DNA from 3 places in the Clostridium zhoujianii genome. Region 2 is predicted to be linked to each of the others. Evidence: a T-box and tRNA genes for the amino acid it is inferred to sense, from the RefSeq annotation. Region 2 holds a T-box; the other regions hold tRNA genes.
What was found. A T-box is a leader RNA that pairs with one kind of tRNA and senses whether it is charged. The one in region 2 lies ahead of argS (arginine--tRNA ligase), so its partner is inferred to be a tRNA-Arg.

Region 1 (7,664 bases), on a different contig from region 2:
TCTACATTAGCTAATTTAATTGAACATGTTCCTGTCTTCTCTTTACAAGCTGCTTGGCATCTGCCACAAAGGACACACTTAGTTCTATCTATAACAATAGACTTACTTCTTTCATCCACATATTCAGATTTATCTTCTACTACAAATGGTACAGCTGCTTTTCCTTTTGTCTTTATAACTAACTTTAATAACTCGCAGTTTTCTCTTCTATTACATGGTCCACATTTAAACTCATGCTTATTTAGTATAGTAGATACTCTTGATTTTACTCTTTCTTGTACCTTTTCAGTATCAGTTCGTACTTCCATACCTTCTTCAACTTTTGTCAAACATGCAAGAGCTAAATTAGCTTTCCCTTCAATTTCTACAGCACATACTCCACACTTACCAACATTGCTACATTCCTTTAAGTAACAAAGACTAGGTATATCTATTCCATTTTGTCTCGCTGCATCTATTATAGTTATTCCATCTTCCACCTGTAATGCTTGTCCATTAATGATAACATTTTTCATCTATCATTTACCTCCACAACTTTCAAAGTAATATCTATACAACTCTCTATTGAGATTTAACGTACTTTAATTAGTTTAACATATAAATTCGGATAATTTACCATTTTCAGAAAATTTGTTAATAATTTATCAATTCTTCTTCTTATCTTATTCTAACTCCTATTTTTAATTGATTCAAGCTAAAATAAAAGGTAAATATTCATATAATTTATGAAGTCTGTAACCCAATTCCTCTTAACGTAAATTCTAGAGTTGTTTCTATTACACTTTCTATATTTTCTATTTCAGAGTTCAGCATATCGTAAATAGCTGCTGATGTAAAACAACCAAAAAAAGCATTCGCTAATATGGATGAATTACTTTCACTAATTAATTTTTGATCTATTGCATCATCTATTATTGTCTTAATATCTTTAATATATTCATTAATAATATTTCTTAAATTTTCTTGTCTTTTCTCAGACCCCCACAATTGACTAAGGATTATCTTTGAAAAATCCTTATTTTTATATAGATAATTCAATTGAATTCTACAAATCCTTTTTAATTTATTTATAGGACTTAGATTTGAAACCTTTGTCTCATAGATGTCTTCTTTTAACTTATTAATTCCATCTTGGACTATATAGTTAAATATCTCTTCCTTACTATTGAAATTATAATATAGTGTCCCTTTTGCAACTCCAGCCTCTAATGCGATATCATCCATGGTAGCCCCTTTATATCCATCATATGAAAATATCTTAATAGCACCATTAGATATAGCCTTCTTTGTTTTATTCATTTCTCCTTGCCCCCATAATTACTTATTTTTAATATAAATAGTATTATATCATTTTGCATAAATTAAAACTATGTAATGACCTATAACATTTTTATATGTGTGTATTTACTTCTGCCCCAAATATTAGGGTAAATATTATGTACTATAGACTTTCTTTCGGATATACCATAAAATATTAGTATTATATAGAGAACTTGTGAGGTAATTATGATAAATGTTTTTAACAGAAAAACTAACACTTATGAAGAAGAAAAGGTTGCTGGTGCTAAATACGTTAATTGGTGCTATGAATCCCCTGTTGGCAAAGGCTTAACTGAACTTATAGTTAAACGTAAATTACTTTCAAAAGTCTATGGGCGCTATTGCGATACTAAAATGAGCACTAAAAAAATTAATGCCTTTATAAAAGAATTTGATATTGATATGAATATGGCTGTAAAGAAAATAGATGATTTTACTTCCTTTAATGACTTCTTTATAAGAGAACTCAATGAAAATGCTAGACCTATAGATATGGACCCATCAGCTTTAATCTCCCCTGGTGATGGTAGATTGTTTGCCTACGATAATATCTCTATGGATAAGCTTATTCAAGTTAAGGGTATTACCTATAGCCTTTCAGAATTACTTGGAGATGATGAAATTGTAAAGGAATATGATGGTGGAATCTGCTTAGTTCTTAGACTATGTCCAACAGACTATCATAGATTTCACTTTGTAGACTCAGGTATACCTAGTGCTAGTAAATTTATTGACGGTTCTTACTATTCAGTTAACCCAGTTGCTTTAGAACGAATACCAAAGCTTTATTGTCAAAATAAAAGAGAATGGTCTGTTTTTAAATCCGAGAACTTTGGAGACATAATTCATGTTGAAGTTGGTGCTACATGTGTTGGTACTATAATACAATCCTATATCCCTGGCACTAAGGTAACTAAGGGTAGTGAAAAAGGCTACTTTAAGTTTGGTGGTTCTACTACAATTCTTTTCTTTAAGAAGAATACAGTAGAAATCCATGAAGATATACTAACCCAAACCTCTTTAGGTTTTGAATGTAAAGTTCTACTAGGAGAAACTATCGGATGTAAAAAATAAAGAAGGTTATCCTTCTTTATTTTTTTATTATACTTGTTAGTTTTTTCTTGAATGCATCAATATTCTTATCTACTATAACTAAGTTTATTCCCATTTCCTTAGCCCTATCTATTACTGATACCTTTATTGGTTGCTTTGTAGCCACTAATATCTTTATTGCCTTAGGACCTCCCAATCTATTACTGTATACCTCTAATTCATTTAATGCATTTTCATCATACTTATCACTATCTTTACATGATATACATAGTAATACAGAATCTTTAACTGCTATTACATCTAATTCATTTCGTACTCTCTTTGCGCCTTCACTCCAAAGAAATATTACACTGCTCTTTACTTCATCAACTTCTTTAATTTCATTAATTACTACATTAGTCAAAACCTCTAGCCAGGTTCCGCTCTTAAACAAAAAGCCTTTAAGGTAATTATTTTTAAAGGTAACAAATATCTCACTACCTTTATTATAATACTCCAGTCCACCTGTTTCTTTTAAATATTTAAGAGTATTAGATACTATAGTTAATTCTTCTTTGATTAATAAATACTTATTGATTATTACTTTAGAAGTATCCTTATAATCATGCTTAAAGGTATTGTTATCATATAATCTCTGCTTATATTTATGCCATAGTTCTAAATGTCTAAGTATTTCTTTTGTTAAATCAACTATCTCTTTCTTTGAGCATAAATATGATGAATCATCTACTATGTTAGCTCCAGCTAGCTTTGTTATATCTTCTATAGTCATATCTTCAAGTTGTTCTTTAATAACTCTAAAGTTCTCACCTAATATGTACCTCTTTTTATTTAATAAATCTACATATATACTCTGTAGTTTTAATTCAATTGCAATCTTTAATAGGATTAGTGAATTTATTCTTTCTCCACCAGTCAAATTTATAAGAATATCTCTATCCTTCTTGCTATCAATTGTATCTTTTATGCAATCAGAATCCCCTGGCTCTAGTATCACTTCCTCTATATATAAGGTATCTTCTATCTTTTTTAACTCTCTTATCTTTGGCAAATCCTCCTTTTGCACAAGCATTACTATATTTATTACATTAAACTTTTTAGCTAACATTATTGTTACTTCATTATGCTCATCAAATTGGCTAATTATTAAACTAAATCCCATAAAACTATAACATCCTTTATATTAATTCTTACCTTTTAATGTAACCAAAGACTCTTTAAATTATCAATTTCAAGATTTATATATTTTAAAATGCAAAAAAGGCTGTAGTTTTAACTACAGCCTGTAATAATCAAAATTATCTTCTATTTTGTTCTTTCTTAGCTCTTCTACAAGATGCACATCTTGTTGGCTCATTATCGAATCCCTTTTCCTTGTAGAATTCTTGTTCTCCTACTGAAAATATGAATTCACTACCGCAATCTCTGCATACTATTGTTTTATCTGTCATAATAATTCCTCCTAATTTAAAAGATTCTAATTTAATAATAATCTCCAATTAAGAAAAACTATTTATATAAACGAAACTTTTTTTGGTTGTTAGCATCTCTGCTACTTATTCATAATAACACATATTTTGCTATTTTGCAATAGCTAAATTAAAAAATACCATTTTTTTTGTTTTTTATATAATTTTATTAATTTCTTAGCCTCAAATTCAATGTATCTATTATCTCTTTAATAGCTTTACTTTAATTATTCTTCCTATCGCTAAATATAAACTTTTAACTCTATCAAAAAAAAGAATGACTATATACAAATGATATAGTCATTCTTTAATCACATATGGCAGGGCGTACAGGAATCGAACCCATAATGTACCGTCCGTAGCGGTAAGTTATATCCGTTTAACTAACACCCCAAATACTAAATAACAAAATTATATTAACATAAAGGTAAGATTATCGCAAGTAAATTAAGTTAGTTATTCTTTTATAAATAAATATCTGAGAACTCTATCTCTAATTGTTCAACTTTATTCTTTTTAACAAATTCACAATCTCTTTTTTGATTTTCTATGATCTTCTTAGGAATAATAACCTTAAATTCTGATCCTTTCCCCTCTTTACTAACTAACTTAACCAATCCATCATGAGCCTTAGTTAGATAGTTAACTAAATCTAATCCAATCCCACTTCCAGTATATTCACCTCTTTTATTTTGGGTAGACTGAACAAATCTATTAAATATAAGTTCTTGCTCCTCTAAAGGTATTCCTGGACCTTCATCTTTAACTGAAATCTTTATATTTTTATCATCAACAAGAACATCTATAAAAATATGACTTCCTTTAGGTGAAAATTTAATTGCATTTGATAGTAAGTTCATTACAATCCTATCTAACGCTTGTGGATCCACAGCAGATATACACTCCTCAACATTTGTATCAAAAACTAATTGAATCTCTTTCTGCTCTGCATATTCATCTATAGAGGTAACAGTGGCTTCTACCATACTTATAATATCAATATTACTTTTATTTAATCTATAAAAATTACCTTCTAATTTAGTAGTATCAATTAGATTATCAATTAATTTTATCATTTTAAGGCTATTTCTTTTAATTAAGTCTCTATACTCTTTACCTTTAGGAGACAACTTAAAATCATTATTTTCCTTACTATTGCTTTGAATACACTGAACTATGCTTAATATAACATTAATAGGATTCCTTAAATCATGGGATATATTCAACAGAAAGTTTTCCTGTAAACTTACCTTTTCCTCTAAACTTCTAACTATACTAATCAACTCTTCCTTTGTTAAGTTATCAACTTCAACCTTTCTTTCCGCCCTTAAAACCATTTTTATCTCCTTCTATGACTATAATAACTCTATAACTTAAAAATTTCCATATTATTGAAACCATAACTTTATATTATCATATTGCCTTTTTTAAAACAATAATCTTTTTCAAATTTTTGGAAGTTTTTATTTTGTTATGTTATTTTTAGTATAATTTAAATTAAAAAAGAGGAATGTTAATTTCCTCTTTCCCTTTAGACAATATTAAATTTTGTACTACTTCCTTCTGAGGATGCTTTTATCTCTAATTGCATATCAACTCTTTCTTTTAGTTCTGGAACATGAGATATTATTCCAACTAATCTTCCTCCCTTTTGTAAGTCTAGTAATGCATTTATAGCATTCTCCAATGACTCAGGATCGAGTGTTCCAAAACCTTCATCAATAAACATAGTATCTAAGGATATTCCTCCTGCATTTGCTTGAACTACATCAGATAACCCTAATGCTAAAGCTAATGATGCCTTAAAGCTTTCACCTCCAGATAAGGTTTTAACATGCCTAGATTTACCTGTGTAATTATCATATACTTCAAGTTCTAGCCCTTGCTGTGCTGTTCCTTTACCCTTATCTTCTTTCCTCTTTAGTATAAATCTTTCACCAGTCATTTTAGACAACCTTAAGTTAGCTGAGTCAATAATCTCTTGGAAGTATGAGGCTAATACAAATCTTTCAAAACTTATATATGGGCTCTTTCTACCATTTGCTAAAGTTGAAAGTTCGCCTATAACCCTATATTCTTGCTCCTTTACCTCAAATTCCCTCTGTATATTCTTTATTTCTTTTAATATATTAGAATTATTACTTACTACAGAATAGATTTCTTTTGCTAACTTTGAAACTTCCTCTTCCTTTGATTTATTTAATAAAATCTCCTCATCTATCTTCTCTAATTCGACAAACTTAATATCCTTTGTTTTATCTTTTAATTCAACTTTCCTATCACTTAATGATTTTAACTCTTCTTTATATGAATTTATTTCTTTTGTGAAATTTTCTATACTTTCTACAGCTTTTTTAGCTCCTTCATATTCTTCATACCCACTAAAGCCAGCTTCTTTAATTTTATTTTCTATTTGTCTCTCTTTATTATCTATATCTTCTTCTATTTCAATAATTATTTTTGTTATTTCTTTTATCTTCGCTTCTTCTGATGCTAACCTATGTCTATAATTATTAACCTTCTCCTGTGACTCTTTTAGTGCTCTATTATATTGGTTTATCTTATCCTCAATTATCCTAACTCTATTCTTAAGATCCACTAAGGAGCGCATATCTTCCGGTACTTCTCTTTCAAGGGCTTTAAGTGTCTCTTCTTCTCCCTTCAAAGCTCCAAAAATATTAGTATACTCACTATTTAGTTGGGTGAAATATACCTCCTTCTCTTTTAGTAAATTATCTATTTCCTCTATTCTTTTATCTATCGATGATTTTTCTAGTACTTCTTTTTCTAGCTTCTTAAATATTAATGCAAGCTCATCTAACTGAATCTTTAATTTAATTCCAGCCTCTTTTACAAGACCTAAAGAATCTTTTCTATATTCTGTACCACATTTAATATACTCATCAATCTCTCTAAGCTTTATATTAATTACATCTGATAATAAAGCTTCATTTGCCTGCTTTACTTTAGTTAAAGATAATATACCTTTATTGTATTCTTCTTGAGCTTTCTCAAATCTCTTTTTACTTTCTTTAAGCTCTAATTCAGTTGGTACACCTTTTACCCTTTTAGCTGGATTAGGATGCTCTAATGATCCACATACAGGACAAGGGGTACCTATCTGTAGCTCTGTAGCTAAAATACCAGCTTGCTCTTTCATATATATTTCTTCCTTAGTTTCATATTCAACTTTGGAAGACTTATATTTATTTTCTATAATCTCAAATCCATCCTTTAAATCCATATAACTTTTTTCATCATCTTCATACCTTTTAATAGACGTATATAAATCTCTAGCTATATTTATTAATTTGCTCTTTTCTTCTATATCCTTTTCTAATACAATCTTCTTCTTTTCTAGCTCAGAAATCTCCTTACTTCTCTTCTCTTTTTCTAATTTTTCTTCTTTTAAGCTCTTTATATCATTTTCTTCTATTTTAGATAACTTGATATTTTTTTCTAACTTTTCTTTTAAATTTTTAATACTCTGTATCTTATTTTCCAATTCCTTTAACTTTGGCTCTTTTTCTTTTAATAGGCTGGCGCTCTCAAGAAGCTTTTCCTTTTCCCCTTCTTTTCCTTCTTCTATCTTTAAAGCAAACTCTGCTTCCTTTAAGTCATTCTTTATTTTTATGATGTTACTATTTACATCATCTCTATCCTTAACTTTTACCTTGTTATTTTTCTTTTGTAAAGCTACAGTATCTTCTATATATATAATTTCTTTTGCTTTATTTGCCTTACTTAATAATTCTTCTTTAGAATCTACCTCATCTTTCTTATCTAATAAAACCTTTAACTTTTCAATTACCTTCTTTTCTT
Region 2 (7,664 bases):
TTATCTGATGTAGATAAGAAGGAAGAAGTGAAAGATAAAAAATAGATATTAAAGCCTTGAGGCTATATGCCTTAGGGCTTATTTTATGGTATAATACCACTCACATAATAAAAGTTAGAATGGAGAGATAATATGGACTATATATTAGACAAACTATATATAATACCTGCAATAGTATTAGCATTCACCTTTCATGAGTATGCTCATGCAAAGATGGCAGATAGATTAGGTGATAAAACTCCAAGATTCCAAGGTAGACTTACATTAAATCCAATAAAGCATATTGACCCATTAGGGGCTCTTCTTATATTATTAGTTGGATTTGGGTGGGCAAAACCGGTACAAACTAATCCTTCAGCTTATAAGAACTATTATAAAGATGATTTAAAGGTGACACTAGCTGGACCTTTAGCAAATTTAGTATTAGGTTTTTTAGGATGCTTAATATACGGATTATTGGTAGTAATGCAAGCAAATACTGAAATATTGCCGATAGGTGTATTTAGGGTTTTAGTAGAGGTATTGTGGGCAGTATTTTCTATAAATATTAGTTTATTTATATTCAATTTATTACCGGTACCAGGCTTGGATGGCTTTGCTATATTAAGAGATATAAAACCAAATCTATTTTATAATATACAAGAGAGTTTGTATAGATATCAAAATATTATTTTACTAGGTATACTATTAGTTGGATCAAATGTTATAATGGTTCCAGTAAAATTTATAATGAAAACTATAATGGCTATTGTTAGTAGCCTTTTAGGATTAATTTTCTAACTTAGGAGGATGTAAATATGAGATTAAGAAAGAATTGGGGAGCTAGACCAGAATTAGAGGATAGCAAACTTTTTATAAAAAAACCTACAGCTTTAAAAGGAAAGTGGAAAGAAGAGTTTGGTAATAATAATCCTATTCACTTAGAATTAGGTTGTGGAAGAGGTGGATTCCTTACTCAAAATTGTCTTAGATATCCTAATATTAACCATGTGGCAGTAGATCTTAAAGATGAAGTATTAGTATGTGCCTTAAGAAACGTACAGGAGGCAGAGGTGGCTAATGCAAGATTAGTAGCTTTAAATATTAGCTTTATTGCAGATTTATTCGAAAAGGATGAAATAGAAAAGTTATATATAAACTTCTGTAATCCATGGCCAAAAGATAGACATAATAAGAGAAGATTAACTCATACAAGATTCTTAACTGAGTATAAGAAGTTCCTAAAGCCAGGTTCAGAAGTATGGTTTAAAACCGATGATACAGATTTATTTAATGATTCACAGGAATACTTTAAAGAATGTGGTTTTAGAATAGATTTCATTACATACGACCTACATAATTCTGATTTTGAAAATAATATAATGACTGAATATGAAACTAAATTTACAGGCTTAGGCATGAAGACTATGTGCTTAACAGCAACTTTATTATAATAGAGTATCTAGAGGGTTATAACTTAATCAATAAGTAAAAGCGTGGCATATCCACGCTTTTATTTTAAAATTCAACTTTTTCTACAATTAAATTTTTATTATATACTTCTTTGAATTTACAAGAACAACGTAAAGCTTGTCTTATTTCTAAATCCAAATCTAGCTGAGAGGAAACTTGTATAGTTACATCCTCATCATTTATAATAACATTTACTTTTTTAACAGCACCTTCTAAGCTTCTGTCTAAGCTTTCTGCAATCCTAACTATTACGCCCAACTCAGCTATTATCTTTAAATCTAATTTATTTATTATTGAACAGAATTGAGGCAATGGTAAATGGTAACTATTATTTCTATGGGATGCAGCAACAGCAGCACTTAACAATAGTTCTTTTTGAGTTAATCCGTTAAAATAAGAATTTAGTATAATATAGAAAGTATGTTTATGGTGGTTATAGTAGTCAATATTAATACCACAATCATGAAGCATAGCAGCAGTCTTTAATATATGATCATATTCATTACTAAGATGATGTAGGGGTTTAAAGGCTTCAAATAGCTCTGTACTTAGCCAATAAACATTTTTAGCATGATACTTATTTATATTAAGACTCTCCAATATTCCATTTATACTATAATCTAAAATATCAGTTATAGGATTAGTATGAGTATTTATATATTCATACATAATACCCTCACGTAAGCCTCTGCCAGAAATAATGATACTTTGGTTATGAACAACATCAATAATTTGGCTAAATATAGCCAAACCACCTACAATAATATCTGAACGTTCATAGGATAGACCTTCAACTTTTCTTCTAAGCTTTAGGTCTTTACACTTAACTAAATTATATACATCATGGACGTCTAAATCTGACATTATATAATTATGACTAATATCAAAAGGATACCTAGTTCTTAGTCTATTAATTTTTCCAAGAGAACGTAGAGTTCCACCAACTCCAATAACAGAATCAAATTTACCCTCCTTTAGCCAATCTAAAGAATTAAGCTGATCCTGTACATGTGTTATAGCATCTTCTAAATCTTCTTTAAGAATTCTATCCTGAAGATTATATTTATATGTAAGATTTACAGTACCAATAGGCAAAGTTACGCTTTCTTTTATATCTCCATCAATAATCCAAGCTAGGTGAGTAGAGCTACCACCAATATCAACTAGTAATGAATTATTAAAATATATACTGTTAATAACACCTAAATAGTTATAATATACTTCTTCTTCTGCAGATAGAACTACTACATCTATACCTAGTTCTTCTTTGATCCTCTGTATAAAGGTATCTTTATTCCTTGCAAATCTAAAAGCATCAGTTGCAACTGCAATTATTTCATTTGCACCTGAAACTGAACATAATGATTTAAATGTTTTTAATGTGGATATAGTTTCATTTATTTTTTTATCTGAAATTTCATCCCCATCAAGTAAATCATAACAAAGCCTAAGGGAAGAGGTTAACTCATCTATTATTCGAAAATAGCCATCCTCCTCTACTTCTGTTAGCATAAATTTTACTGAATTAGCACCAATGTCTATTACTCCTACCCTGTTCATAATTAACTCCTTAAGTCATTTATAAATTTAAATTGTTGTTACTATTATACTACAGTAAATTAAGTATTTGTTATGAAAATTGCATATTGACATAAAAACTTATTATTATGTATAATGTATAGAAGAATAATATAGAAATTTCGATGAAGAGGAAAGTATATTTAGCTAATTTGTAAGCGAGTGGGGGATGGTGTAAGCCCTGTGAATAGGTTAAGTAGAAGAGAGCCTTGGAGAAGCAGCCTGAAATGAGTAGGGTATGCCGCAAGAGATTGCGTTATTAGTTTGAGTGGCATTTATTGCAATTAGAGTGGTACCGCGGATTACTCCGTCTCTTTTTATAGAGGCGGTTTTTTTATTTTCAAAATTAGAGGAGGATCATTATGGATTACAAAAAGAAAGTTGCTAAATTAATTAAAGAACAGGTTGATTTAGAGATTGAAAAAATAGAGCAATTAATAGAAATTCCACCAAGACCAGAAATGGGAGACTTTGCATTTCCATGTTTCCAATTAGCAAAGGTTATGAGAAAAGCACCTAATATGATAGCTCAAGAATTAAGTGAAAAGTTAGATAAAGAAGGTTTTGAAAGAATTGAAAATTTAGGACCTTATGTTAACTTCTTTGCTGATAAAGGTGATTTTACTAAGAATACTATAGAAAAGGTATTATCAGAAGGAGACAACTATGGTGCTTCAACTGTAGGAGAAGGAAAGAATGTATGTGTTGAATATTCCTCACCAAATATAGCTAAGCCTTTCCACGTTGGACATTTATTCTCAACTGCAATTGGGAATGCACTATATAAGATGTTCAAAAAAGAAGGGTATAATACAGTTGGAATAAACCATTTAGGTGACTGGGGTACTCAATTTGGTAAGTTAATATCTGCTTATCATAGATGGGTTGATGAAGAAGCATTAGAAAAGAATGCTATTGATGAGCTATTAAGAATATATGTTAAGTTCCATGATGAAGCTGAAAAGGACCCATCATTAGAAGATGAAGGAAGAGCTTACTTTAAGGCCCTTGAAAATGGAGATCCAGAGGCACAAGCTTTATGGACTAGATTTAGAGATTTAAGCTTAAAGGAATTTGAAAGAGTATATGGAATCTTAGGTGTAGATTTTGATTCATTTGCTGGAGAAGCCTTCTACAATGATAAGATGGATGTAGTAGTTCAAGAATTAAAGGATAAGAATTTATTAGTTGAAAGTAATGGAGCACAAGTTGTAATGCTAGAAGATTACAATATGCCACCATGTATCGTATTAAAGGGGGATGGAGCTTCTATATATGCTACAAGAGATCTAGCAGCTGCTATGTATAGAAAGAAGACTTATGACTTCTATAAGAGTGTATATGTAGTTGGTTCACCACAAGCATTACACTTTAAGCAAGTATTTAAGGTATTAGAGCTTTCAGGACATGAATGGGCTAAGGATTGTACACACGTAGGATTTGGATTGGTTAAGTTTGCTGATAGAAAGCTTTCAACAAGAAAGGGTGAGGTTGTATTATTAGATGACCTAATAAGAGAATCAGTAGATAAGACTTTAGAAGTTATAAATGAAAAGAATCCAGATTTAGAAAATAAAGAAGAAGTAGCGAAGAAGATCGGTGTTGGAGCCGTTATCTTTACTTACTTAAAGAATTCAAGAGAGAAGGATATAGTTTTTGATTGGAAGGAAATACTTTCATTTGAAGGTGAAACAGGTCCTTATGTTCAATATTCATATGCAAGAGCTAAGAGTATATTAAGAAGGGCAGAAGGAGTTACAGGAGAAGTTGATTATAGTAAGTTAAATTCAAAGGAAGAATTTGAATTAGTTAAGACTCTAGAAAACTTTAATAAACAAATACTTCTAGCTATAGATAAGTTAGAGCCTTCAATATTAACAAGATATGTTATAGAAGTTGCTAAGAGCTTTAATAAGTTCTATAATGCTCATTCAGTATTAAACTTAGAAGATGAATCATTAAAAGCTACAAGATTAAAGTTAGTTGAGGCTACTTGTCAAGTTATAAAGAATGGATTAGATTTAATTGGTTTAGATGTAGTTGAGAAGATGTAACTTAAATATAAAAGAGATTCTGCTTAGGTAGAATCTCTTTTGTTAATATACTCCAATCCGTAGGATCTTATTATAATCATTAAAGGTAAATTAAAGTACCTATATTGTAACTATAGTTCTATGATTAAAGATGCTAGTACATAGCCAATAAATAATATGGTAAATTTTAAAATAAGATAAGCTATTGGAGTATTATGTTGAAGTTATGATATAATAATTAATAAATTAATTTGGAGGTGTTGTCTAACATTGTTTTTAGGAAAAAATTTTAAATATAAAGATATTTTAATATGTTTATTAATAGGTGTTATAGGATATAAACTAATAGATAATTACAGTGTTTTTTTTGACCTAATAAAGAAATTACTATCTATTGTATCGCCATTTATATATGCATTAATCTTTGCTTATATATTGAATCCTGTTATGAATCTCTTTGAAAAGAAGCTGAAAATGAAGAGGGGACTTGCTATACTTTTAACCTATGTGATAATTACAGGGTTAATAGGAATTGCCTTTGTATATGTAGTTCCTAGTATCGTGGATAGTATTATTTCCATAACAGCGGATGTCCCTAAATACATGGAAGTAGTTCAGGGGTGGATTAATAATTCCTTGAAAAATGAAAATGTATATGAACTAATAAAAGATTCTGGTTTACTAGATTATGTGTCCGTAATATCAAGCAAGGTTGGAACAATTATGGTGGGAATGCTTGAAGGATCAATAACATCCATTGTTTCTATAACTACTAATTTAGTTAAGGTTGGTTTTGGGTTCTTAATAGCAATTTATGTGTTACTAGATAAAGAAAGTTTCATAAAAGAAAGTAAGACTTTTATTTATATGATTTTTAAAGAACATAGAGGAAGTAAAATTATAGAGTGGATTAGAACCTACAACAAGATGATAGGATTATATATTGGAACTAAAGCTATAGACTCAGCTATTATTGGATTTATGGCACTAATAGGACTATTAATAATTAAAGCACCTTATGCTATATTAATAGCTTTAATTGTTGGGATAACAAATATGATACCTTATTTTGGACCACTTGTAGGTGAATTAGTAGGGGCAGTTATAGGCATATTTGTATCACCGATGATGGCGATAATGATATTCTTGTTTTTATTAGCGCTGCAGCAGTTTGATGCTTGGTACTTAGATCCTAAGTTAATTGGAGAAAAAGTTGGAGTTAAGCCTTTTTATATTATTCTAGCAGTAATGATAGGAGGAGGTTATTTTGGAGCTATAGGAATGTTACTTGCATCTCCAACGATGGCTACAATTAATATTTTCTATGAAAGAAAGGTTAGTTATTTTAAGGAGAAAAATAAAGTTTTAATAAAACGAATTGAAGAAGAGGATAAAATAGATAAGGTAGAAGAAGATGAAAAAGGAGAAGCTTAAAAGCTTCTCCTTTTTTTACTTTAATATTACTTAACTAAATCTATTTTATCTACCTCAGCTTTTCTAGATGGACAGCTCTTAGAGCATGTACCACAATTGCAATTGCCTTTTGATGAGGTCTTTATGTTTTTATAAATTATGAAGCCAGCAAGGGCAACAATTCCTATAGTTATTATAATTTCCATAAGGTTTCACCTTCTTTAATTAAAATATTAGATTACCTATGTTAAAGACTAAGAAGGAAACTATCCAAGCTAAACCAAGTTGATAGAATACTGAGAATAAAGTTAATTTACCACCATACTCTTTTTTCATAGCTCCAATTACTGATACACAAGGTGTGTAAAGTAATATGAATACTAAGAATGAATAAGCAGATAATGCATTAAAGTGTGATGTAAGAGTAACTGCTAAATCACCAGCAAATATAACTTCCATTGAAGCAATTATTGTTTCTTTTGCTAACAGTCCTGATAGTAAGGAAACTGCTGATTGCCAATTACCAAATCCTAACGGGCTAAATATTGGGGCAATTACAGAACCTATACCAGCTAAAATACTATTATTAACATCATCAACCATTCCAGTAAAGCTAAAGTTTGATAGGAACCAAATAACTACAGTCATAGCAAATATTATAGTTCCAGCTTTCTTTAAGAATCCTTTAGCTTTATCAAAAGTTTGCTTTAACACAGACTTAAGTTCAGGTTTCTTGTACTCAGGTAATTCGATTATAAAAGGCTCTTCATCTTTCTTAAATATTGTATTCTTAAATAGTATTCCAATTAGAAATGCTAGTAAAACACCTAAAAAGTAAAGTGAAGCAACTATTAAGCCTTGATGTTCAGAGAAAAATACAGCTGCAAATACTGTGTAAACAGGAAGTCTTGCATTACAAGACATTAAAGGAACTAGTAAAGCAGTAAGCTTTCTATCCTTTTCACTTTCAAGGGTTCTTGCACTCATAATAGCAGGAACTGTACATCCGAATCCTACAATCATTGGAATGAAAGCTTTACCTGAAAGGCCCATTTTTCTCATGAGTTTATCCATTATAAAAGCTACTCTAGCCATATATCCACTATCTTCTAAAATAGTTATACATACGAATAAGGCAAGTATTACTGGAAGTAATACAAGAATTCCACCAACTCCGCCCACGATTCC
Region 3 (7,664 bases), on a different contig from region 2:
AGCTTAAGGCTCTTCTTTTTTTTGCTTAGATTAGTACAAATAGATAATAAGATAAAATTAAGAAGTTTAACTAATAATTAAGTCTTTTTTTCTATTTATTTAAGAGTATTTTAAGAAAGGTACTCTAGAATAAAAGTATAAGGTACATAAGCAGGAATAGTGATAAGGGGTATGACATGGAGTGTAAAGATATAAATAATAATATTATAAGTTCATCTTTTAATATAAGAAGTGAGGTTACTGGACTTACAGATAATGAGGTAAGATCAAGGATTGTAAAGGGAGAGGTAAATAAAATACCTAAGGCACCATCTAGAACATTAGGCCAGATGGTTAGGGCAAATTTCTTTAATGTATTTAACGCTCTTAATGTGGTGCTAGCATTAGTTTGTATTATAGCTGGATCACCTAAGGAAGCTATTTTTGCAGTAGTTATTGTAGTTAATAGTGTAATAGGTGTTGTACAAGAACTTAATGCGAAGAAGACCCTTGAGAGACTATCAGTTCTTAGTATGGCTCATGCAAAGGTTTTGAGGAATGGAAATATAAAAGAAATATCAGTAGAAGAATTAGTTTTAAATGACATTGTATACTTATCTACTGGTAATCAAGTATTAGCGGACTGCAAAGTAGTAGATGGAGATGAGTTAGAAGTAGATGAGTCTATGCTTACAGGTGAATCAGATCCAGTATATAAGAAAAAAGGTGATGAAATTTTATCTGGAAGTTTTATTGTTGCTGGGGAAGGGTATGCAGAGGTTCAACAGGTAGGAACACATACTTACTCATCTCAATTAGCAGATGAGGCGAGAAAGTTTAAGATAATTAATTCAGAACTTCAATCATCAATTACTAAGGTTATTAAGTTGCTATTATGGTTAATAGTACCTATAGGAATTATTTTAACAACTACTCAAATGATGTTTACCGGAGCTAACTGGAGAGATGCTTCAATTGGAGCGGTATCTGGTATTATCGGAATGGTACCAGAAGGATTAGTACTGTTAACAAGTGCTACCTTTATAGTTTCAGTAGTTAAGCTTGCTAAGTACGAAACTTTAGTGCAACAATTATCTGCAACAGAGGTACTTGCAAGGGTAGATGTGCTTTGCGTAGATAAGACAGGAACTATTACCGAGGGGAAATTAAAGCTTGTAGATATAGTTAATTTAGATGGCAATAAGGAAGAGGTAGATGAGGTGTTATCAGCCTTAGTTCATAATTTACCTAGTAAAAATCCAACACAAGAAGCAATTCTAGAAAGGTACTCAGAAGAACTAGAAGTAGAGATTTTAGAAAAGATTCCATTTTCATCAAGAAGAAAATGGGGCGGAATTATATTAAAAGGTTATGGAACTTGGGTAATGGGAGCTCCTGAAATATTATTAGGTGATAAATATGAGGAGTTTAAAGATAAAGTGGAAGAAGAAGCAAGAAAAGGACGAAGAGTTTTATTACTTGGAAAGGTAGATCAGATATCCTTAAAACAAGGATTATGTGAAAATATTAAAGAAAAAGCATTAATTCTTATAGAGGACGTAATAAGAGAAGAAGCACCTAACGTGTTAACTTATTTTAAAGAAGAGGGAGTAAATTTAAAGGTTATATCAGGAGATAATCCGGTGACTGTATCGGCTGTGGCCATGAGAGCTGGAGTAGAAGGATATGATAAATATGTAGATGCAAGGACATTACCTACAGAATTAGAAGATTTAAAGAAGGTAGTAGATGACTACACTATATTTGGTAGAGTAACTCCACATCAAAAGAAAGATATAATAAAAGCACTTCAAGGAAATGGACATACAGTAGCAATGACTGGTGATGGAGTTAATGATGTATTAGCACTAAAGGAATCAGACTGTGGTATAGCCATGGCAAAGGGTTCAGATGCAACTAAGGCAGTAGCACAATTAGTGCTTTTAAACTCAGATTTCGGAGCACTTCCACATGTGGTTGCAGAGGGAAGAAAACAAATTAATAATTTAGAAAGGGTAGCAGAACTATTCTTATCTAAAACAGTATTCTTTGTATTTTTAGCATTTATATTTTCAGCATTAGTACTACCATATCCATTACTACCAATACAAGCATCATTAGTAGGCTCTTGCGCTATAGGTATACCAGCATTTTTCTTAGCATTACAGCCATCTAATGGAAGAGTTGAAGCAGGATTTTTGAAGCGGATATTATCAACTAGTATTCCTAATGGGATAATTATGGTGGTGTTTGTTACTATAGGATATGCAATGACATATTTTTCAGGAGCTAGTGTAGAGCATAGTAGATCTGTGGCACTTTTAATATTTATTGGAATTAGTTTAGTTATATTAGTAAGGGTAGCATTACCTGTAACAAAATTTAAGTTATCCTTAGTAATTGGAATGATAGTGTGTATAGGAATTTGTTATATGACACCTGTGGGAAGAATGGTATTTACATTAACACCAATAACTATTAAAGAGTGGATTATAGCAGGAGGATTTACAGTTGCTTCATGGCCATTAATCTCTGTAACTGTAGTGGTAGTGAGAAGATTAATGAATGGAAAGGCAAATATTCAAGTAGCTTAAGATAATTAGTAGAGTAGATGATATATAAGTAAGAGTTGTCATCTGCTCTTTTTTATTTTATTAGAGTGTTCTATTATGTTGACAACTAATGTTAATTATAATAGAATTTAAATGTAATTTAATAATATATGTCCTCATAGTTCAATGGATAGAATAGTCCCCTCCTAAGGGATAGATGTAGGTTCGATTCCTACTGGGGATACCAAATAGGAAAAAAGAATGGTTTAAACATTAAGTTTAATCCATTCTTTTTATTTTTACTAAGGTATATCAGTTTATATTATGAGTTATCTCCCAAACCATTCATTAGCTATTGGTTGAATGAAATGAGGTGTAAGCTCCATAACACGATAGTCTTGGATACCAGAAACCTTAAGTGGATCAGCGGAAAGATAAGCTTCTACTTTTTCAAGTGACTCAGCTTTCATAATGGATAATCCACCACTCTCATCAGATTTAAGTCCTGATACTAGTATTAATCCTGCATTTGCTGCAGTTGTAGAATAGGCTATATGTTCATTCATAATATTTTCATCTATTGGAGCTGATTTATTTATTGTACCTTCTATAATAAAAAATTTCATTTTTATAATCCTCCTTTATTTGGAATGTATACATAATATTATATCATATTAATTACTTGTTGATAGTATATATTAAATAAAATGGCGAAATTAATTTAGTTATTGACTATATAGTAAGAAATTCTTATAGAGACTCAGCTATTAGGAAAGCCGTTCGATATGATACAATATTAATTAAATTAATTATAAATCGTATAATTATAAAGGGAGATGAAATATTTGATGATGAGTACAGTCTTAGGTTTTATATTTATAGCAATGGTATTTATGGCTTTTGGAATATTTTCGATAATTAAACCGAACTTAATTGGTGCAGAGCTTAAGTGGGTTAAATATAAATATATTTATTTACCTAAATATGAGAAGTCAACAAATGAATACTATCATAAACAGATAAAAGTTGTAGGTGTAGGTTTGATAGGAGCAGCAATTATAATGATAATAATTTCAGCAGGTTATTTTATCAATCCAGATATAATATCATTATTTAAATAGATTTAAAAAGAATAATATTTGTTGTAATATGATTAATAGCCTGTTGAGTAGATGTAACTTAAACTCTAGTGCAATATCTACTTAATAGGGTTATTTTTGTGAGAGAAGAAAATTTAATAATGATAATATTACAAAATATGGTACACTTATCTGGTAATAGTATAAAATTGTGAAATATAGTTTATTTATATATTAAGTGAAAGGCGGCCACATATATGAAGACACCAATTTTAGAGACAGATAGATTGATTTTAAGGCCATTTTGTATAGGAGATACACAGGAAGTCTTTGATTGTTGGGAAAGTGATGCTGATGTAGCCAAGTATATGTTTTGGACTAGTCATAATGACATAAATAAAACTATTAGCTGGATAAGAGAAGAAACAAGTAAAATAGACTCTGATGATTGGTATAGGTGGGCAATTCTATCAAAGGAGACGGGATATTTAATTGGGACTGGATTAATCTATATTGAAGAAGAGTACGGTAAATTTGAAATAGCATATAATTTAGGAAAAAAAGCTTGGGGATTTGGATATACAACAGAAGCAATGAAAAGAGTTATTAAATTTGCAAAAGAAGAATTAAGGATAAAAGAAATAAGGGGTAGGCATGCCAAAGAAAATCCTGTTTCAGGGAAGGTATTAGAAAAGTTAGGATTTATATACATTAAGGATATACCCTATAAATGTAATATGGGAAAAAAATTATATGAAGGTAGAGAGTATACTTTAAAATTATAATTAATAAAGACTTGGAAGATATCCAGGTCTTTAAATTTTTAGTAATAGGCTAAGAGTTGTACCGCAAGAATGTGATTTGTTGATAACTAATAGGATATATGGAGTAAATGTGGATAAGTTATTTGAAAATAATAGAGATGTGGATAAAAATATAGTTAGTGGAGAATATATATGGTTAAAAATTATGTATCACTAGATAATAAAGAAAAAAATCTGGTTTATAAATTTATTACTAGAAGAGAAGAAGAAAAGAAAACAATAATGGAAATAGAAAAGGATATTAAAATAGATACCTACAATTATGGTAAGGGTGTACTATTTTACTTCGAAGATGGGAGAGTATTAGGTAAAGTTTCAGTGGTTTTGGAAGTAGCAGAAGTTATGCATGTTGCTTATATACATAATATAGATATATTAGAGGGAATAGATAATAAGGAGAAGGTGCTAAAAGAGTTAATAGAGAGAGGATCATTAATTTCTAAAGAATATAGTGCTACTAAAATTTTATTAGGAATAAGAAATAATGATGTATTAAAGGTGGCAGAAGCTATTGAATTATACAGTGAATATTCATCATTTATTATGATATTAGAAGAAAGAAAAAGTAAAGCAGAGATTCTAGATATAGTTCCTATATCTGCTGAAAATTTAAATGAGTATGTAGATAATTATAATAGTTCGTTTATGGACATGCCACATGGAACATATATTGATTTAAAAGAAGCTAAGGGATATCTAGAAAAAGTAGATGGAAATAATGGATTTTTTTTAGTTAAAGCTGATGGAATTACTATTGGATTTATGAATGTGTCTATAGAAAATAATGAGGGTTTTTTTGATATTGGATTAAGAAAAGAGTATAGAAAACAAGGATATGGAAAAATGTTATTAGAAACGGCAATAGATTTTCTTAAGAAAAAGGATACAGAAAAAATATGCTTGATTGTAATTGAAAAAAATTCTGTGGCGTATGAAATGTATAAGAAAAGAGGATTTAAGGTGTATTCTAAGATAAGTAATTGGATTCAAATAGAGTAGTTTTTCTGAAATTTATCATTTCTATAAAATCTAAAAATAATATGTTATAATAAACAATAAAATAAAAAGTATTTATATATTTAGGAGAGTGATTATTTTTGGACCCTAGTTATACGTTTGAGATAATTCTATTAATAGTATTATTAATAATGTCAGGATTTTTCTCAATGTCAGAGACAGCATTAATGTCTCTAAGTAAGATTAGAACAAGACACATGGTGGAAGAAGAAGTTAAGGGAGCTAAACTTGTTGCAAAGTTAATAGAAGACCCTAATAAGCTTTTAGGAGCTATTCTTATAGGAAACAATATAGTTAATATTGGAGCATCATCAATAGCTACATCTTTAGCAGTAAAGATGTCTGGTGGTAGTGAAGCGGCAGTTGCTATATCAACATTAATTATGACGGTGTTAGTTCTTATTTTTGGTGAAATAACACCAAAGTCTATAGCAAAGCAAAAATCTGAGAAGGTTTCATTACTTGTTGGTAAGCCAATCAAGTTGGTTGTATTCTTATTTAAACCATTTATTTCTATTTTTACAGGAATATCTTCAGTATTTATAAGATTATTAGGTGGAGATCCTAAGGCATCGGAACCATTTATTACTCAAGAAGAGCTAAAGACAATGGTAGGTGTCAGTGAAGAGGAAGGAGTCCTTGAGGATGTTGAGAAGGAAATGATATTTAATGTTTTTGATTTTGCGGATATGCAGGTTAAGGACATTATGGTTCAAAGAGTGGATATTACAGCAGTAGATATAGAAGATACTTATGAACAAGTATTGGACGTAATTAGAACAGAGCAGTTCTCGAGAATACCTGCGTATAATGACACTATAGATAACATAGTAGGTATTTTGAATGTTAAGGATCTTATAATGGCTAATGATAAAACTGGAGAGTTTAAGGTTGAAAAATATATAAGAGAACCCTACTATACATTTGAGTTTAAAAAGATAACAGAGGTCTTTAAAGAAATGAAAAAGACTAGAAACCATATGGCAGTAGTTCTTGATGAGTATGGTGGAACAGTTGGTATTATAACAATCGAAGATTTAATAGAAGAGATTGTCGGAGAGATTGAAGACGAGTACGATGATGAAAACCATATGATAGAAGTTATTAAAGAGGATGAGTATATTGTAGATGGTAGCGCAAGACTTGATGATATAAGTGATTTAATAGGTGTATCAATGGAATCTGAGGACTTAGATTCTGTAGGTGGTTTATTAATTGAAGAGCTTGGTAGAATACCTGATGAACATGAGGAAGTTCTTATTAATAATCTTAGATTTGTTGTAGAGGAAATAGATAAGAACCGTATCAAAAAAGTTAGAATATATACTTAAGGTGGGGTGGCTATTAGCTGCCCTTTCTTGCTTAGGAGAGTATTTTATGGATTTTATGGATTATGCTTTAGAAGAGGGGTATAAGGCTTTTGATAAAGGTGAGATTCCTATTGGGGCAGTTATTGTGAAAGATGGTATAATAATAGGCAAAGGTCACAATGTAAAGGAATTTACAAAGGATCCAACACAACATGCTGAAATTATAGCAATAAAAGAAGCTTGCAAGATCACAGGAGATTGGAGATTAACAGGCTGTGATATGTATGTTACTCTTGAACCATGTCCTATGTGTGCAGGAGCAATATTACAAAGTAGATTATCAAAAGTTTATATTGGAACTTTTAACAAGGATATGGGAGCTTGTGGATCGGTAGTAAATCTAGTTGATAATAGAAGTTTGAATTCTTTTGTGAACACTATATGGACTTATGATGAAAGATGTAGTGATTTACTAAAGAATTTTTTTAGCAAAAGAAGACTGAAAACGGAGGAGATTAAATGAATCCAGTAGCATTTGAAATTTTTGGACTAGAGGTAAGATGGTATGGTGTTCTTATTGGAATGGGAGTTGTTGTAGCATTAGTATTAGCATGGTTCAATTGTAAGAAGAAGAATCTAAGCTTTGATACATTAACAGATGCATTTTTAATTGCATTTCCTTGTGCATTAGTAGGAGCAAGACTGTACTATGTAGCTTTTGAATTTAGTAATTATCAGGATAACCTTATAGATATATTTAAAATAAGAGAAGGAGGATTAGCTATCCATGGTGGGCTAATAGGGGCTTTTTTAGCAGGCTTTATATTTGCTAAGGTTAAAAAAATTAATTTCTTAGAGTATATGGATGTTGCAGCACCATCAATAATATTAGCTCAGGCTATA

Region 1: it encodes a tRNA-Arg, which carries the amino acid that the T-box ahead of argS (arginine--tRNA ligase) is inferred to sense. The anticodon was not compared.
Region 3: it encodes a tRNA-Arg, which carries the amino acid that the T-box ahead of argS (arginine--tRNA ligase) is inferred to sense. The anticodon was not compared.

The regions. Positions count from the first base shown of each region.
Region 1 is NZ_JBPUTF010000004.1:24,516-32,179, reverse strand. Features, by position in the region: gene ACSYT2_RS16100 (ferredoxin hydrogenase) at 1-515, opposite strand, end outside; gene ACSYT2_RS16095 (TetR/AcrR family transcriptional regulator) at 724-1,299, opposite strand; gene ACSYT2_RS16090 (phosphatidylserine decarboxylase) at 1,507-2,394, shown strand; gene ACSYT2_RS16085 (Card1-like endonuclease domain-containing protein) at 2,411-3,535, opposite strand; gene ACSYT2_RS16080 (zinc-ribbon domain-containing protein) at 3,672-3,824, opposite strand; tRNA gene ACSYT2_RS16075 (tRNA-Arg) at 4,161-4,235, opposite strand; gene ACSYT2_RS16070 (sensor histidine kinase) at 4,307-5,179, opposite strand; gene ACSYT2_RS16065 (AAA family ATPase) at 5,374-7,664, opposite strand, start outside.
Region 2 is NZ_JBPUTF010000001.1:833,460-841,123, forward strand. Features, by position in the region: gene ACSYT2_RS03805 (dipeptidyl-peptidase IV) at 1-45, shown strand, start outside; gene ACSYT2_RS03810 (site-2 protease family protein) at 133-780, shown strand; gene trmB (tRNA (guanosine(46)-N7)-methyltransferase TrmB) at 798-1,433, shown strand; gene ACSYT2_RS03820 (Ppx/GppA phosphatase family protein) at 1,498-3,012, opposite strand; T-box leader at 3,147-3,348, shown strand; gene argS (arginine--tRNA ligase) at 3,393-5,084, shown strand; gene ACSYT2_RS03830 (AI-2E family transporter) at 5,334-6,497, shown strand; gene ACSYT2_RS03835 (FeoB-associated Cys-rich membrane protein) at 6,524-6,682, opposite strand; gene feoB (ferrous iron transport protein B) at 6,702-7,664, opposite strand, start outside.
Region 3 is NZ_JBPUTF010000006.1:26,486-34,149, reverse strand. Features, by position in the region: gene ACSYT2_RS17785 (cation-translocating P-type ATPase) at 177-2,573, shown strand; tRNA gene ACSYT2_RS17780 (tRNA-Arg) at 2,704-2,778, shown strand; gene ACSYT2_RS17775 (YciI family protein) at 2,861-3,157, opposite strand; gene ACSYT2_RS17770 (hypothetical protein) at 3,377-3,652, shown strand; gene ACSYT2_RS17765 (GNAT family N-acetyltransferase) at 3,868-4,395, shown strand; gene ACSYT2_RS17760 (GNAT family N-acetyltransferase) at 4,567-5,433, shown strand; gene ACSYT2_RS17755 (HlyC/CorC family transporter) at 5,532-6,782, shown strand; gene ACSYT2_RS17750 (nucleoside deaminase) at 6,829-7,284, shown strand; gene lgt (prolipoprotein diacylglyceryl transferase) at 7,281-7,664, shown strand, end outside.